DNA from 2 places in the Methylocystis sp. S23 genome. Region 1 is predicted to be linked to the other one. Evidence: riboswitches for the same ligand, from Rfam matches in the RefSeq annotation. Region 1 holds a riboswitch; the other holds the start of a gene.

What was found. Region 1 has a riboswitch for fluoride ahead of ACV7JP_RS06275 (MFS transporter). Riboswitches for the same ligand answer to the same signal wherever they lie in the genome.
Region 2: another riboswitch for fluoride. It lies ahead of ACV7JP_RS00940 (efflux transporter outer membrane subunit); the one in region 1 lies ahead of ACV7JP_RS06275 (MFS transporter).

The regions. Positions count from the first base shown of each region.
Region 1 is NZ_CM134185.1:1,231,780-1,240,999, forward strand. It holds gene ACV7JP_RS06270 (cation:proton antiporter) at 1-388, shown strand, start outside; gene ACV7JP_RS06275 (MFS transporter) at 450-2,033, opposite strand; fluoride riboswitch at 2,106-2,168, opposite strand; gene glgB (1,4-alpha-glucan branching protein GlgB) at 2,351-4,558, shown strand; gene glgC (glucose-1-phosphate adenylyltransferase) at 4,585-5,847, shown strand; gene glgA (glycogen synthase GlgA) at 5,844-7,295, shown strand; gene glgX (glycogen debranching protein GlgX) at 7,534-9,220, shown strand, end outside.
Region 2 is NZ_CM134185.1:193,064-202,283, forward strand. It holds gene recQ (DNA helicase RecQ) at 210-2,009, shown strand; fluoride riboswitch at 2,268-2,328, shown strand; gene ACV7JP_RS00940 (efflux transporter outer membrane subunit) at 2,352-3,938, shown strand; gene ACV7JP_RS00945 (HlyD family efflux transporter periplasmic adaptor subunit) at 3,941-5,179, shown strand; gene ACV7JP_RS00950 (DUF2490 domain-containing protein) at 5,434-6,132, shown strand; gene ACV7JP_RS00955 (MerR family transcriptional regulator) at 6,253-7,728, opposite strand; partial or broken gene ACV7JP_RS00960 (IS5 family transposase) at 7,762-8,520, shown strand; gene ACV7JP_RS00965 (acetyl-CoA carboxylase biotin carboxylase subunit) at 8,656-9,220, opposite strand, start outside.

The DNA of each region.
Region 1 (9,220 bases):
CGTGTCGCTGCCCGCCGTGCTCGCGGCGCCCGTCGGCGTCATCGTGTTCCTTCTGGTCGAGATCGCCAGCAAGGTCGCGAGCGTCTATCCGGTGGCGCGCGGCTTCAACGCGCCGCACAAGGACGCGATGTATACGACGCTGCTGATGGCGTCGGGCCTGACCTTCGGCACCATCTCGGCGCTCTTCGGCCTTTCCAACGGCATTATCGACCAGTCGCAATATTCGACGCTCGTCGCCGCCATTATCGGCACGGCCGTCGCGCCGACGCTCGTCGCCAATACATATTTCCTGCCGCGCCATCTCCTGCCGAAGGACGAGGCCGAGACGCCGCAGGCGCATGCGGCGCAAGTGGAGAAAGCGCTGGAGACGAGCGACGTGCGCTCGTAGGCCTTGCGAGCGAGAGCAATCCGGGAAAGGCGCGCCGCGGACAGCGAATTGAACGCGGCGCTCAGGGCTGCTCCATCAGCTCCTCGGCTTCGAGCTCGATCAGCGTCGGCTTGGGTTTCGGCGTCTTCGCCGGCGGCGACGGCCGCGCGAGCCATACCGCCGCGGCGAGCAGGAGGAAGACCACGGCCCCGAAATAGAAGGCGTCGTCGAGGCCGAGCAGCAGCGCCTGCTGGCGCATCAACCGCGCCATTTGCGCGCGCGCCACATTCTCGGTCATGCCGAGATCCTGCAGCTTGCTGAAGAGCTGGCCCATCACGTCGAGCGAGGGATAGGACCTTCCGCCGAAATGATCCGCCATCTCGAGCTGGTGCGCCGGCGCGCTCCGGAACTGCACCACCGCCTGCCAGGTGATGCCATAGGCGCCGAAGGCGGTGCGCAGCATGGCGAGCTCCTCCGCCGCGCGGATGAGCTGCGTCCCGGCGAGGCCCTGAACGGCGATGGCCGCAGGCGGCGCGAAGAATGTCGCAAGGAAAAAGCCGAAGAACAGCATCGGCGTCGTGATCGCGTCGAAGGACGCGAGCTTGTCATACTGGCCCAGCCAGGTGAGCGTCACCGCGAAGCCGATGAAATTCAGGCTCGCGAAATAGCGCGGATCCATCCGCTTCACGAGAAGATGCACGATGGAGACGAGCGGCGCCGCGACAATCGCCATGATGAGATAGACGCCGCCCGCGAGCGAAGACGTATAGCCGAGCAGCGTCTGCAACTGGCCGATGAAGACCGACAGCGTTCCCTGTATGACGAGAAAGCCCAGAAGCGAGCAGAAGGTCGCGACCGCGTAATTGCGATGACGAAAGAGGCGGATGTCCAGGACGGGATGACGCTCGCCCAATTCCCAGATCACAAAGGCGGGAAAGGCGATCAGCACCATGATGAGCATGAAAACCAGAATAGGCGAGCCGAACCAGTCGAAATCATTGCCCTGGTTGAGGATGGTCTGCGCCCCGACCAGCGTGACCGAGATCAGGACGAATCCGACCGTGTCGAACCGCGTGATGCGCCGCTTGAAAGGTCGCCCGTAAAGCAGCGCGGCGACGATCCCGGCGATGGGCAGGCCGAGGATGACGTTTGAATAGAAGAGCATCCGCCAGCCCACATATTCGGCCCAGAAGCCGCCCATGAACACGCCGAGCGTGAAGGGCGCCATGCTGAGCACCGCCCACCAGGCGACGCCGAAGCTGCGGTATTTTTCGTCTATTTCGCTTAGCGCCAGCGCCTGGCCGAGCGGCAGGATGACGCCGCCCGCGACGCCGAGCAGGAAGCGCATGGGCACGAAGAACCAGATCGTCTGGCTCCAGGCGCAGGCGAGAGAAAAAAACGCATAGAACATGAAGGCGGCGACATAGACCCGCCGCTCGCCATAGCGCCCGGAGAGCCAGCGCGCGAAGGGCAGGCCGAGCACGATGCCCATCATATGATCGGTCGTGCCCCAGGTGCCGAAGCTCGGATTGACGCCCTGAAGGCTTCCGGCGGCGTAAGGCACGAGCACCGTATAGCCCGGCACGTTGGAGAGGGCGATGACATTGGCGACGGCGAGCGCCGCCTGAAGCAGCAGGAAGCGCCAGCCGGTCAGTCGTTCGGTCATTGGCGCGCCTTTTGATTTGAGAGGCGGCTAATTTTAGGAAGCAGCTTGGGCAAGGCGGACTCCAGGCGCGCGATCGCAACAGGAGTCATCGGCCCCGAGGGCGGTTACAAGGCGAACCCCATCGCCTGCCCGGCAGTTTAGACGAAAGGCGCGGGGGCTTGTCAACCAAGGGCGCCGCTTTTTAGGAGCTGCGGCGATGTGGCCGCGACGAGGGGCTTTTCCGGAAGGACCGGACGGTCCATCATCATAAGTGACGTCGCTCTTGCCTCGCGCGAGAGAAGGCGGCTCCGCGCGCGACATCGGACCAGCGACACTTCATGACGACAGCACATTGGCGGGGACGCCCGGAGGAGATCGCGGCAATCGTCGCGGCTCGCCATGGCGATCCTTTCGCGTTTCTCGGCCTGCATGAGACGGCGCAAGGAATCGTCATCCGCGCCTTCGTTCCGGGCGCGGAAACGGTCGTCGCCGAGACGCCGGAGGGCGAGACGATCGCAACGCTCGAGCGCGTCCACGCCGACGGCTTCTTCGAGGGATTGACCCCGCTCCAGGGCCGCGCGCCCTATCGTCTCGCGGCGTCGAACGGCGCGGCGCGGCGGCGCTTCGCCGACCCTTACGCCTTTCCGCCCTTCCTCGGCGCGATGGACGATTATCTCCTCGTCGAGGGCGCGCATCAGAAGCTCTATGAGCGGCTCGGCGCGCATGTCGTGACGCATGAGGGCGTCGAGGGCGTGAATTTCGCCGTCTGGGCGCCCAACGCCCGGCGCGTCTCCGTCGTCGGCGACTTCAACCAGTGGGACGGGCGCCGCGCGCAGATGCGCAAGCGCGTCGACAGCGGCGTCTGGGAAATCTTCATCCCCGGAACGGGCGCGGGCGCGGTCTATAAATACGAGATCGTCGGGCGCCACGGAAATCTCCTGCCGCTCAAGGCCGATCCGCTCGGCTTCGAAGCGGAGCTTCGTCCCTCGACCGCCTCCGTCGTCGCGTCGCCAGAGCCTTATGATTGGGGCGACGCCGTTCATATGCGCGAGCGCGCGAAATACGACCCGCGCCGCGCGCCCATGTCGATCTACGAGGTTCACCTGCCCTCCTGGCGCAAGGCGGAGGGCTGGCGCTTCCTCACTTACGACGAGATCGCCGACCAGCTCGTGCCTTACGTCGCCGAGTTGGGCTTCACCCATATCGAGCTGCTGCCGATCAGCGAGCATCCGCTCGACGCCTCCTGGGGCTATCAGCCGATCGGCCTTTTCGCGCCGACTCGGCGGCATGGCGACGCCGACGGCTTCAAACGGCTCGTCGACCGCGCGCACAAAGCGGGCTTAAGCGTCATTCTCGACTGGGTTCCGGCGCATTTCCCGACCGACGAACACGGCCTCGCCCAATTCGACGGCGGCCCGCTCTATGAGCACCCCGACCCTCGCCGCGGCTTTCATCCCGACTGGAACACCGCGATCTATGATTTCGGGCGCCGCGAGGTCGCGAACTTCCTCATCGCCAGCGCGCTCTATTGGCTCGACCGCTTCCATATTGACGGGCTGCGCGTCGACGCCGTCGCCTCCATGCTCTATCTCGACTATTCTCGAAAGGCGGGCGAATGGGCGCCGAATCCCGACGGCTCCAACGACAATCGCGACGCGGTGCGCTTTCTTCAAAGGTTCAACGAGCTTGTCTACGGGCTCCATCCCGGCGCCGTGACCATCGCCGAGGAATCGACCTCCTGGGCCGGCGTGACGCGGCCGACCGACAGCGGCGGGCTCGGCTTCGGCTTCAAATGGAACATGGGCTGGATGAACGACACGCTGCGCTACATGTCCTCCGACCCGATCTATCGCAAATGGCGCCATAACGAGCTGACCTTCGGCCTTCTCTACGCCTTCGCGGAGAATTTCGTGCTGCCGCTCTCGCATGACGAGGTCGTGCACGGGAAGCGCTCCATCGTGGCGAAGATGCCCGGCGACGAATGGAAGCGCTTCGCCGGCGCGCGCGCCTATTACGGCTTCATGTGGGGACATCCGGGCAAGAAGCTTTTGTTCATGGGCCAGGAATTCGGCCAGACGAGCGAATGGAACGATGCCGGCGAACTCGAATGGGGTCTGCTCGACCACGCGCCGCATCGCGGCCTGCGCGACTTCATTCGCGATCTCAATCGTCTTTATCGCGGCTGTGAGGCGCTGCATGCGCGCGATTGCGAAAGCGAGGGCTTCGAATGGGTGGTTGTGGACGATGCGGACAGTTCCGTCTTCGCCTTTCTGCGCTACGGCGCGGATCGCGCAAAGCCCATCCTCGTCGTCTCGAGCTTCACGCCCGCGCCTCGGCATAATTACAGGCTGGGCCTTCCGCGCGCGGGGCGTTGGCGCGAAATCCTGAATTCCGACGCCGCGATCTATGGCGGCTCCGGCCAGGGCAATCTCGGCGCGATCCATGCGCGCGCCGAAGGCTGCGCGGGCTTTCCGGCGAGCGCGGACATTCAAATCCCCCCGCTCGCCACTTTGTTCTTCGAATTCGAAAGCGATGGTCTACAATGATCCTCGAATCGCACAGGATGTGACCGATGGCCGCCTATGACAATGCGCCGCTCGCGCGCTACGCCATGGCCTATGTTCTCGCCGGCGGCCGGGGCTCCCGGCTGATGGAATTGACCGACCGGCGCGCCAAGCCCGCGGTCTATTTCGGCGGCAAGTCGCGCATCATCGACTTCGCGCTTTCGAACGCGCTCAATTCCGGCATTCGGCGCATCTGCGTCGCCACGCAATACAAGGCGCACAGCCTCATCCGGCATTTGCAGCGCGGCTGGAGCTTCTTCCGAACCGAGCGCAATGAGAGCTTCGATATTCTGCCCGCGAGCCAGCGCGTCTCCGAGGATCACTGGTATCTCGGCACGGCCGACGCCGTTTATCAGAACCTCGACATCGTCGAGAGCTACGACCCGAAATACATCGTCCTGCTCGCCGGCGACCATGTCTACAAGATGGACTATGAGCACATGCTGCAGCAGCATGTGGAGCAATGCGCGGACGTCACCATCGGCTGTCTCGAGGTCGCGAGAGCGGAGGCGTCGGGCTTCGGCGTGATGCATGCGGATCATGACGACCGCATCCTCTCTTTCATCGAGAAGCCCGCCGATCCGCCCGCCATGCCCGGCCATCCCGACCGCGCGCTGGTCAGCATGGGCATCTATGTCTTCGAGGCGAAATTCCTCTACGACCAATTGCGCCGCGACGCCGACGATCCGAGCTCGACGCATGATTTCGGCAAGGACGTCATTCCCCATATCGTGCGGCACGGCAAGGCCGTCGCCCATCACTTCTCGCGCTCCTGCGTGCGCTCGGCGAGCGAGCAGCAAGCCTATTGGCGCGACGTGGGAACGGTCGACGCCTATTGGGCGGCGAACATCGATCTCACCGATTTCGTGCCGCAGCTCGATCTCTACGACCGCAACTGGCCGATCTGGACTTACGCCGAAATCACGCCGCCCGCGAAATTCGTGCATGACCAGGTCGGGCGGCGCGGACAGGCTTTGTCCTCGCTCGTCTCCGGGGGCTGCATCGTTTCCGGCTCGACGCTGCGGCGCTCGCTGCTCTTCACCGGCGTGCGCGTGAATTCCTACGCCACGGTCGAGAATGCGGTCGTTCTCCCTTACGTCGATATCGGCCGCTCGGCGCGCCTCACCAATGTCGTGGTCGATCGCGGCGTGCGCATTCCGCAAGGCCTCGTCGTCGGCGAAGAGCCCGAGCTCGACGCGCGGCGCTTCCGCCGCACCGAGCAGGGCGTGTGCCTCATCACGCAGCCCATGATCGACAGGCTCGCTTCATGAATTTGCGCGTTCTGGCGGTCGCCTCTGAAATGAGCCCGCTCGTCAAGACCGGCGGCCTCGCGGATGTCGTCGGCGCATTGCCGGCCGCGCTCGTGCGCGAAGGCGTCGAGACGCGCACGCTGATACCCGGCTATCCCGGCGCGCTCGCGGCGCTGGGCCATGGCGAGACCGTTCTTTCCTTCGACGATCTCTTCGGCGGTCCGGCCTGGGCGCTTGAAGGCCGGCTCGACGGGAAGATCGTCTATTCGCTCGTCGCGCCGCATCTCTATGCGCGAGACGGCGGACCATATGCGGACAAGAACGGGGCCGATTATCCCGACAACGCCTTCCGCTTCGCCGCGCTCGCCTGGGCGGCGGCGCAAATGGCCCAGGGCGCGCTCGCGGATTTCACGCCGCATGTGCTGCACGCGCATGACTGGCAGGCCGCGCTCGCGCCCGTCTATCTCCATTACAGCGGCAGGCCGCGCCCGGCGACGGTTCTCACCATCCACAACATCGCCTTTCAGGGGCAATATGCGAAAGAGCTTCTGGGCGCGCTGCGCCTGCCGGACGAATCCTTCGTCATGGAGGGCGTCGAATATTACGGCGCCATCGGCTTTCTGAAGGCGGGCCTGCAGCTTTGCGACCGCATCGCCACCGTCTCGCCGAGCTATGCGCTGGAGATCGAGACGCCGGAATTCGGGATGGGGCTGGACGGCCTGTTGCGCGCCCGCGCCGGTGTCGTGAGCGGCATTCTCAACGGCGTCGACGAGGACGTATGGAATCCGGCGACGGACAAGCGCATCGAGGCGACTTACGACGCCGCGACTCTCGCGGCGCGCGGAAGGAATCGCGCCGCATTGCAGAAGCGCTTCCATCTCGATCCCGATCCGGACGCCTTTCTCCTCGGCGTCGTGAGCCGCCTGTCCTGGCAGAAGGGCCACGACATGCTGCTCGCCAATCTGCCCACGCTCATGTCGCGCCATGCGCAGCTTGCATTGCTCGGCGCGGGCGATAGACATCTCGAGGAAGGCTTCCTCGCCGCTCAGGACGCCTATCCCGGCCGCGTCTCGGTCTTTATCGGCTATAGCGAGGACATGGCGCATCTCATTCAGGCGGGCGCCGACGCCTTCCTCGTCCCCTCGCGCTTCGAGCCTTGCGGCCTCACGCAGCTTTACGCCTTGTGCTACGGCGCCGCGCCGATCGTCTCGCGCGTCGGCGGATTGAAGGATACGATCATCGACGCGAATGAAATGGCGATTCAGGCCGGCGTCGCGACGGGCGTGCAATTTTCGCCGCCGACAGCGGAGGCGCTCGCCATCGCGCTGCGCCAGGCCGAGCGTCTGTTCAGGGACAAGGACACGTGGCGCAGATTGCAATTGAACGGCATGAAGACCGACGTCTCCTGGCGCCAGCCCGCGCGGCGCTACGCGGCGCTCTATCGCGAGGCGGTGGCGGCGCGGGAGTGAGCGCAGGGCTGGCGACCTGGGGCGCGTTGCCCCCCTCTCCCCGCTTGCGGGGAGAGGGCAGGGTGAGGGGCAAGGCGTCAGCACGCAATCTTTGGACAACTCCAGCGCCACTGAAATATTCGCCAGAGATTCTTGCGCTCGCTCCGCCCCTCACCCCAACCCTCTCCCCGCAAAGCCCGTCGAAAGACGGGCGTCTTTCGACGCCCTTTGCGGGGAGAGGGAGAGAGGCTCGAGCCTGATGCGCGTCACGACCGGCGCGCCCGAACCTCTCGGCGTCACGCTCGACGACACGGGCGCCAATGTCGCGGTCTTCTCCGCACATGCCGAGGAAATCCACCTCTGCCTCTTCGATGACAGCGGCGCCGAAACGCGGCGCATTCGCCTCCCCGCGCGCAGCGGCGACGTCTTTCACGGCCGCGTTGAAGGGCTGAAAGAAGGCCAGCTTTACGGCCTCCGCGCCTACGGCCCCGACGCGCCGCATGAAGGCCATCGCTTCAACGGCGCGAAGCTCCTCGTCGATCCTTATGCGCTCGCGCTCGACCGGCCGCTGTCCCTGCATGCGAGCATGTTCGCCTTCGGCGAAACCGCGACGCAAGACAGCGCGCCGCATCTCGCCAAATGCGTGATGTCGCGCCCGCAAGCGGCGGCGCCCTCGCGGCCGCATCATGTGTGGAGCGAGACGATCATCTATGAGACGCACGCCAAGGGTTTCACCGCGACGCAGCCCGATATCCCGTCAAACCTGCGCGGAACATTTGCGGGCCTTGCGCATGAGGCGGCGATCGCGCATCTCGCAAAGCTCGGCGTCACGACGCTGGAGCTCCTGCCCTGCGCCGCCTGGATCGACGAGCGCCATTTGCCGCCGCTCGGCCTTTCCAATTATTGGGGCTACAATCCCATCGCCATGATGGCACCCGATCCGCGTCTCGCGCCGGGCGGCTGGACGGAAGTGCGCGAGGCCGTCGCGAAGCTTCACGCCGCGGGCCTCGAAGTCATCATCGACGTCGTCTTCAATCATACGGGCGAGAGCGACGAGCTTGGGCCGACGCTGTCGCTGCGCGGACTCGACAACGCCAGCTATTACCGTCTCGCGGCGGACCGCGCGCATTATGTGAACGACGCCGGCTGCGGCAATATTCTCGCCTTCGACCGTGCGCCGGTCATGCGCCTCGCCATGGACGCGTTGCGCGCCTGGGCGATCCATGGCGGCGTCGACGGCTTTCGCTTCGATCTCGCGACGACGCTCGCGCGCCTGCCTTCGGGCTACGACGCCAACGCGCCTTTCCTCGCCGCGCTGCTGCAGGACCCGATCCTGCGCGAATTGAAGCTCATCGCCGAGCCGTGGGACATCGGCCCAGGCGGCTATCGGCTCGGGCGCTTCCCCGCTCCCTTCGCCGAATGGAACGACCGCTATCGCGATGGCGTCCGCCGCTTCTGGCGCGGCGACCCTGCCGGCGTCTCGGAGCTTGCGACGCGCATCGCCGGCTCGCAGGACTTTTTCGCGCGCCGCAGCCCGTCGCGCAGCGTCAATTTCATCGTCGCGCATGACGGCTTCACGCTGCGCGACCTCGTCTCCTATGCGCATAAGCGCAATGAGGCGAATGGCGAAGAGAATCGCGACGGGACGAACGACAATCTTTCCTGGAACAACGGGGCCGAGGGCGAAAGCGGCGATCTTGCGATCCTCGAAGCGCGCGCGCGCGACCAGCGCAATCTGCTTGCGACGCTGCTTCTGTCGCGCGGAACGCCCATGCTCGCAATGGGCGCCGAGCTCGGGCATACGCAAAAAGGCAACAACAACGCCTATGCGCAGGACAATGAATCCAGCTGGCTCGATTGGTCGAAGGCCAACCCCGCCCTGATCGAGGCGACGGCGAAACTCGTTTCTTTGCGCAAGTCGCATCCCGCCTTGCGCCAGGATCGCT
Region 2 (9,220 bases), 1.0 Mb from region 1:
GCGATCCAGAGCCGCGATGGCGCTCTGGATTGCTTCGCTTCGCTCGCAATGACGGGCGAGGCAATCCGGGGCCGCGAGCGTCATTGCGAAGAGGCGAAGCCGACGAAGCAATCTAGGACCGCGGCGTGGCTCTGGATTGCTTCGCCTGCGGCTGGCAATGACGGGCGGAGGCATGGCCCGGCGACCCTCGCCTGTGCTATTGCGCAGCCATGCCCAACCTTCCCCCGCAAGCCCGCGCGCTGCTCAAATCCGTTTTCGGCTATGACGATTTCCGCCCCGGCCAGGCGGAGATCGTCGCGGCCGCGCTCGACGGCGGGCCGGTGCTCGCGATCATGCCGACGGGCAGCGGCAAATCCATGTGCTACCAGCTCCCCGCCATCATGGAGGGCGCGCTCACCGTCGTGGTCTCGCCGCTCATCGCGCTGATGCGCGATCAGGTGAAGCAGATGCGGGCCTTGGGGGTTTCCGCGGCGACCCTCAACTCCGTGAACGGCGCAGAGGAGAATGACGAAGCCCGCCGCGCGATGCGCGACGGCGCTCTGCGGCTGCTCTATGTCTCGCCCGAACGCCTGATGATGGACGGCCTCATCGCCGATCTGCGCCGCGCGCGGCCGCGTCGCCTCGCCATCGACGAGGCGCATTGCGTTTCGGAATGGGGGCACGATTTCCGCCCCGAATATCGCGAGATCGGCCGCGCGGCGGAGGCGCTGGGGAATATTCAGGTGATCGGCCTCACCGCCACCGCGGACGCCGCGACGCGCGAGGACATTGCGAAGCGCCTGTTCCCCTCGCCGCCCAAGCTCTTCCTGCACAGTTTCGACCGGCCGAACATTGCGCTCAATTTCGCGCTGAAGGATCAGCCGCGCCGGCAATTGTCGCGCTTTCTCGAACGGCACAAGGGCGAGAGCGGCATCGTCTACTGCTCGTCGCGGCAACGCACGGAAGACCTCGCCGCCTATTTCGTCGGTCAGGGCCGCGATGCGCTGCCCTACCATGCGGGCCTCGACCAGGAGACGCGCAACCGCAACCAGGATCGCTTCCTGCGGGAGGACGGCGTCGTCGCCGTCGCGACCATCGCCTTCGGCATGGGCGTCAACAAGCCGGACGTGCGCTTTGTCGCGCATGCGGACATGCCCTCCTCCGTCGAGAGCTACTATCAGGAGATCGGCCGCGCCGGACGCGACGGGCTGCCCGCCGACACGCTGACGCTGTACGGCCTCGACGACATGGCTTTCCGCCGAAGGCAGATCGACTCCAAGGAGGTGAGCGAGGCGCGCCGGCGCGTCGAGCATGACCGCTTCTCGGCGCTCGCCATGCTCTGCGAGACGCCGCAATGCCGCCGCCAGACGCTGCTCGCCTATTTCGCCGAGGAGGCGCCGCCCTGCGGGCGTTGCGACGTCTGCCAAGGCAAGGTCGCGGTCTTTGACGGCCTCATCCCCGCGCAAAAGGCGCTCTCGGCCGTCTATCGCACCGGCCAGCGCTTCGGCGCGAACTACCTCGCCGACGTGCTGCGCGGCGAGATGACCGACGCGGTGCGCCGCCACGGGCACGACGCGATCAAGACCTTCGGCGTCGGCAAGGAACATTCGAAACAGGAATGGGCCTCGATCCTGCGCCAGCTCTTCGCCGCCGGCGCCTTGCAGACAGCGAGCGCCGAACATGGAGGTTTTGCGCTGACGGCGAAAGGTGAAGACATTCTCTTCGGGCGTGAGACGATCATGCTGCGTAGCGATCCGCTGGCGCGCCTCGAGCGGCGAGAGAAGGCCTCGGCCAATCTCGACGAAGCGACGGACCGCATCCTTGCGGCGCTCAAGCGCAAGCGGCGCGAACTCGCTCAGGAGGAGGGCGTGCCCGCCTATGTCATCTTCGCCGACCGCACGCTGATCGACATGGCGGAAAAGCGTCCCGCGACACTGGACGAGATGCTCTCCGTGCATGGCGTCGGCGAGCGCAAGCTCGCGCAATTTGGCGACGCCTTTCTGGAGACGTTGGAAGAAGCGCTCCGATAAAGCGCGCCCTCATCCCCGCGAGCTCCGTGGATGGCTAAGTTGACGCGCGCTCCAACGTTCCCAAGCCACGCCGTTCTCGCCGTGAGCCCTCCCGCTCGGCGCGAATATCCTGTTCTTATCGCGCGTCCTCGTTTGGTTCTCGCGATTTCCCGTCGCTCGCTGCGATTGCGCCAGGGGGAAAGCGCGATTAGCTGTGGACGACGGCCAATTGACCAACAACGCCTTGCCTTGGGATAGGCTTTCGGTAAAATTGCCCGACAGAAAAAGGGGGATGGAGTTCCCCGAAACCGCCGAAGAGGCTGATGACTCCTGCCCGCGAGGATTCGCAAAAAGGGGAGTCGTATGCGTCGTAGCGGTCATTTCCGCGCTGATGTCGATTTTGAGGGGTTCGATCGTCGCGCCGCTATAGCGGGTTTCTCCCTCTTTCTCTCGGGCTGCATGCCGACGGCGCAGGAGGAGCGCGCGCAATTCATCGAAGCGCCGTCGATGAGCCGCACCATCGCGGCTTCCGGCGTCCGAAGCGTCAGCGGCGAAAAAGGCTGGCCCGGCCAGCAATGGTGGCGCGCCTTTCATAGCGCGGAGCTCGACCGAATCGTCGAGAAGGCGCTCGAGGACAATCAGAACCTCAGAAAGGCCGCCGACACGCTGAAAGAGGCCGAGGCCGGGATCGATATTGCGAGCTCGCGTCTGACGCCTTATGTCGAGACCGACTTCTCCTACAAGCAGTATCGCTACGCCGAGCACGGCGTCGCGGCGGGACTCAATCCGAAACAGGCGGGCCTCGAAAAATCGGCGGCCTTCCTCAATCCCATCTCCGCGAAATGGGAGCTGGACTTCTGGGGAAAGAACCGCGCATTGCTCGACGCGGCGATCGGCGACGCGCTGGCCCAGGAAGGCGAATTGGAGCAGACTCGCCTGCTGCTGACGACGGGCGTCGCGCGGGCCTATCTGCGCGGCTCCATCCTCGCCGAGCAACTCAAGCTGGCGAAAGAGCTCACGAAGCTGCGGCGCGAGCTGCGGGCGCTCGCGGAAACGCGGTACAATACCGGCCTGGAAGCGCTGGATATCGTCCAGATTGCGCGCACCAACGAAGAAACCGCCACGCGGCGCGAAGCCTCGCTCGCGGCCGCCATCGCCATCCAGGAAAACGCTCTGGCCCGGCTCATGGGCGAAGGGCCGGACTACGCCCGCAGCCTCTTCGCGGGCAAGAAATCCGTGGCGCCCGCGCAGCCCGCCTTGCCGAAGCGCTTGCCCATCGAGCTTCTCGCGCATCGCCCCGATCTGATGGCGGCGCTGCGCCGCGCGGAGGCCTGGGCGGACCGCATTCATGCCGCCAAGACCATGTTCCTGCCCTCGATCGACCTCTCGGTCTCGGCGGGGCTCGAGGCCTCCGTCACCTCGACGCAATTTTCAAAGCTCGGGGGCTATCTCTTCAATCCCGGCGCCATGGTCTACAATGTCGCGCCCGGCCTGCATCTGCCGATTTTCCAGGGCGGCCGGCTCACCGGCAATCTCGAAGCGCAGCGCGCCGATTATGACCAGGCGGTTGACGTCTACAACGAAACTCTGCTCGCCGCCGCGCAGCAGACGGCCGACGCTCTGGCCAATCTCAAACGCTATAAGAGCGAGTTCGAATCCCAGTCGCGCTTCATCAAAGCGCGCAAGGCGGAGCTGGAGCTCGCGCGCGCGCGTCTGCGCGACGGCTTGCGGGACCGCCGCGAAGTCGTGCAGGAATATGCCGACCTGCTCGACGCGATTTTCATCCAGCGCGGTCTGGAAGGCGACAGGCTTATCGCGGCCGTCGATCTCTTTCAGGCGCTTGGCGGCGGCTATGACGCCGGTCCCGCGGCCGATGCGCCGAGGCCCGCTCCAGAGACGGATCCGATCAACCCGGTCGTCAACGCCGTCCAATCGCTTGGAGGAGGCTAGTCTTGAGCGACGAAGCGACAATAGAGGCGCCGAAAGCGGCCACTCCGACGCTCTCGCGCAAGAGCATTCGCGCGCGGCGGAACTTCCTGCTCAAGCTTCTCGCGGTCGGCGTCGCCGTCGGCGCGCTGGCGGAAACGTTCCGCTATGTCGCTTTTGACCGCGACTGGGTGACGACCGACAACGCCTTCGTCACCGGCAACGTCATTCCCGTGCAGTCCGACGCGACCGGCGTCGTCGCGCAAGTTTTGGCGGAAGAAACGCAGCTCGTGAAGAAGGGCGACGCGCTCGTGCGGCTCGACGCGCAGCGCGCCCGCGCCGCGCTGGGGCAGGCGGAGGCGGAGCTCGGCCGCGCCGTGCGAAATGTCGCCGCGCTTTTCGCCGGCCGCCGGCAGATTTGCCAGAAGGTCACGTCGCGCATCGCGATCCGCGAGCGCACGCGGCACGATCTCGCGCGCTATCGGCAGGCCGCGACCAGCGGCGCCGCCTCGCGCCAATTGCTGCAAAACACCGAGGATACGCTGAATGCGCAGGAAGCCGATCTGCGCGAGGCGCGCGCCGAGCTCGCCGCGATCGAGTCGCGCGTCGGCGGCGTGACGCCGATGAACCATCCCGACGTCGAATTCGCCAAGGCCCGCTTCAACGACGCCTATATCGAATATTTGCGCCAGAACATCCGCGCGCCGGCGACGGGCTACGTCGCCAAGCGCCGCGTGCAGGTCGGCCAGCGCGTGCGGCCGGGCGACCAGATCCTGAACATCGTGCCGCTCGATCACTTATGGGTCGAAGCGAATCTCTGGGAAAACCGCATGGAGCGGATTCGCCCCGGCCAGCCCGCAATCATCAAGGTCGATCTTTACGGATCGAGCGCGACCTTCCACGGCGCGGTCGAGGGTCTCGTGCCGGGCTCCGGCAGCGTCTTCGCGACGCTGCCGCCGGACAACGCCACCGGCAATTTCATCCGCATCGTGCAGCGCGTGCCCGTGCGCATCGCGATCGACCCCGAAGAGCTGAAGAAGACGCCGCTGCGGCCCGGCCTCTCGACCGTCACCTCGATCAATGTCGGCGCCGAAGCGAAGCCGATGAACGACTCCGTCGTGAAGACGTCGACAAGCGAATATTCGACCGAGGTGTTCGACAAGGATCTCGCCGAGGCCAAGGCGCGCGCCGACAAGATCGTGCGCGACAATCTGGTCGCCAAGGACGGCTGGGACGGAAGCTGCGCCGCCATGGCGCAGGATTGATCGCCGCGATTGAATCTTCAAGCCTGAGGCGCGCCGAGATGGCGTGACATGGCGCCAAGGCGATCGATCGACGTGGCGCTTGGCCGGACGCCTGCGGATCGATAGGGGTGTGACGTAAATGTCTCTCCCCCGCGATTTCCCCGAGAGGCGGCGATTTTCGCCGGGAAAGAGACAAAGTCCGGGGCGTATCCTTGCAGGACCGGTCATTCGAGCGCGCGGGAATGTCGAAGAAAGAGCTACGAGAGAGAGTCGTCATGGCCGCCGCCGTCGCCTGCCTTGGCGCGGCCTCCCCCGCCGTCGCGGCGGACGACGATTTCCGTATCTGGGAAAACATCACGGCCAACGTCAATCTCGGTTCGATCGACCCCAGGCTCGACAAATGGCGGTGGTGGGCCGAGGGACAGGGCCGCTTTCGCGACAATGCCGGCGCCGCCGACCAAGGGCTGGCGCGCACGGGCGTCGGCTATCAACTCACCGATCGCGCGAGCGTCTGGCTGGGCTACGCCTATGTCTCGACCTATCCGCAAGGCCGCCGGATGATCAACGAGCATCGCATCTGGCAGCAATTGCTTCTCACCGACAAGGCGTCTTTCGGCGATCTCTCCAGCCGCACCCGTCTCGAGCAGCGCTTCATCGACGGCGTCGATCCCGTTGAATGGCGCCTGCGCGAGCTGGTGCGCTTTTCTCGCCCCATCAGCGAAGGCTCGCCCGTCAGCGTCGTGCTATGGGATGAAGCCTTTATGCGGCTGAACTCCACGGCTCCGACCACGCGCTTCGGCTTCGACCAGAATCGCGGCTTTGCGGGCCTCGGCTATACGTTCAGCAAGCAAATGCGGGTCGAAATCGGCTATATGAACCAGTTGATCCTGTCGCGCGCCGTCACGCAACGCGAGCAGCGCTTCGACCACCGGATGAATCACATCCTTTCGATCAGCATGTTTCTCAATCTGTAGGCCCGGATCGCGCGCTCGACGCGACGGCCTCCCCGTCATTGCGAGCGCAGCGAAGCAATCCAGAGCCACGCCGCGGCCCTGGATTGCTTCGTCGCTTGCGCTTTTCGCAATGACGGTGAGTCACGGCATTGGCCGCCAGAATAGGAACCTGATCTTACCGTCCGGCGCGAGGCCGATGCGCCGTTCCGTATTCTCATTGTCGAATTTGACGTCATAGACGTCGCCGCCCATCTTGCCGACTCCCCGGAACGCAATTTCGCGCAATACGCCCTTTGTGGAGAATTCCTCAAGGACGGCCGGCAACGCCCGTCGAAGATGTGACGAAAGGCTTTCGATGAACTGGTCGAAATCGACGTCGCCGGATTGCAGGCTCGCAATGATGCGACGAAGTATTTGTTCACTGCCGGGGTTTGGCGTCTTGTTCTTGATGCGGCTCGCCAGGACGGCCGCCTCCTTCTCCGCTTCCGCCCGGTCGATTCGATAAGCGAGGCTTTCAAAGCCGCCATGATGAAGCGTGAATCTCTCGACCGCGCCTTCCGGCGGAACATGAAAGCTCACCTGAGTCGGCCAGCGCGAGAAGAAGAACTGATAATTGCTCTCCGGCAGAGCCTCGGTTGCGACCGGCCAGCCGGGATTCTTGAACAACAACTTGTCTCCTCGGCGCGCCACGTCCCAAACGACGCCGAATTCCGATTTGTAATGACCGACATAGCGGTCCAGTAAAGCCGGATCGATGGGAACGGCTTTGCGTGGACGCGCCTGCTCGTAGCGTTTTTGCGCAATGGCGTCGAAAAGCGGCTCGGTCATCTGCGTCTCCTTTGCAAGGTTGACGAGTTCGGTCACGGATAAGATTTCCCCTGCCCCGATCCGATTACGCGCGATGGCCACGAGGGCCAGCCCGCGCTCCGCTCCTCGCCTCATTGCAAGCAGTGACGTTTCCTGCATGGCGAATGCGCGATCCAGATCGTTGTCACGCCCTTTCAGCAGCTCGGCGATGCGCGATAAGCTCAAACCAAGTTGCTTGAGCGCGAGGATTTCATGCAGCCGCGCAATCTCAGCCGCGCCATAGAGCCGCCAGCCCTTTTCCGTCCGCTTCGGCGCGACGAGACCATGGCGCTCATAGACGCGCAGCGCGCGCACGGTGAGGCCGATGCTGGCCGCGCATTCCGCGGCGGTGAGCAATTCGTCTTTCCTGGAGAAACGTGACACTGAAACCCCTCCTAAGAACATTTCTAGGGTATGTCCCAAGGGACGGGTCAAGAGAACTAGCCGTGAAAACGGGAAGGCCAGAATGAGAGGCAAAGCGGCGCCATAACTTGGCTTTTCGCCGGATACCGCTGCAAAATCGCCCATCGCGGCGAACATTTTCTCGCGAAAGGTCGGTTTTCTTTTTCGTCGCGCGCTCTGAGATTTGTGAAGCTGCTCGCCCTTCTCCCTCGCACGGGGAGAGGGCGCGCAGCTCATGGCGCATACGCGCAAACAAAAACGCGGCCCCGAAAGGCCGCGTCGGTTTGCTGATAAAGTGGGCTGACGCCGTCGTGCTTCTGCGCAACGGCTAGGTCCTGTGGACTCTAAGGGATTCCCATTTGGTCGCAAATCAGATTCAAGACTTCTTTTGGGGAGGCGGCCTTGGGTGTGATGGATCGATTGGTTTTGACGGACACGGCGTGGGAGCGGATGGCTCCGCTGATCATTGGCCGGCCTGACCAGAAGGGCTCGACCGGCCGCGACAACCGGATGTTTGTGGAGGGCGTGCTGTGGATCGTGCGCACGGGTTCCCCCTGGCGCGATCTTCCGGAAGCGTTTGGGGAGTGGAACAGTGTGTTTCGGCGCTTCAGTCGATGGAGCGCCAAGGGGTCTGGCATCGGGTTTTCGAGGCGATGTCTGACGATTCTGACTTCGAATATCTGATCGTCGACTCCACGATCGTCCGGGCGCATCAGCACGCTGCCGGGGCGAAAAAGGGGGCCTGAAGATCAGGCGATCGGGCGTTCGCGCGGCGGCCTGAGCACCAAGATACATCTGGCCGTTCGCGGCTTGGGATGTCCTGCGGTTCACGCTGACCGCCGGTCAGAAGGGCGACGCCCCGCAAGCCGTGGCGTTGATCGAGGGACTGCCCGCAGAGGTCGTCATGGCCGATACCGCCTATGACGCCAATTATTTGCGCCAAGCCATCGCCGCGAAGGGCGCGCTTGCCGTCATCCCAAACAACCCGTCACGTGCGCTCAAATATCCGCTCGACAAGCATCTTTATACTCAGCGCCATCTCGTCGAATGCTGCTTCTCAAAACTCAAGCAGTTCCGCCGCGTTGCAACCCGCTTCGAAAAACCGCCCGAAACTATCGAGCGGTCGTAACCCTCGCCGCAATCGTCCTATGGCTCAGATAACTGTCCACACAGCCTAGGCCTCATCCTGAGGAGCGAGCAAAGCTCGCGTCTCGAAGGACGAGGCTGCCCTCGGAGGTTTGTTGGCGATCTAACGCGGTCCCGAAAGGCCGCGTTTCGCTTTTCGAGAAGGGCCGCTTACGCGAATTCCATGATCACCGCGTCGACCGCGAGGCTGTCGCCGGGCTTGGCGATGATCTTCTTGATGGTGACGTCGCGCTCGGCGCGCAGCACGTTCTCCATCTTCATGGCTTCCACCATGCAGAGCGCCTCGCCGGCCTTGACCTCCTGGCCTTCCTTCACATCGATGGTCTTCACGAGGCCCGGCATCGGGCACAGCAGATGCTTGGAGGCGCCGGCGTCCTTCTTCTTCGGCATGAAAGCGACGAGTTCGGCCTCGCGCTGCGTATAGACGCGCGCCTGGACGCTGACGCCCTGATGGGCGAGCTCATAGCCGTTGAGAATCGGACGAACCTGCACATAAACGGCCCGGCCGTCGACATCGCCCTTGAAGACCGGCTCGCCCGGACGCCAATGCGACGAGACGCGATGGGCGCGATTGTCGCCCTCCGCGAAGCGCACGACGAGCGCCTCGCCCTGCTCTTCGAGCGCGACGTCATAGCGCGCCTCGCCCAGCATGCAGACGCGATCGCGCGTGAATTCCACCGGGCGGCCGTTCATGAGCTGGCCGGTGATCAGGCGC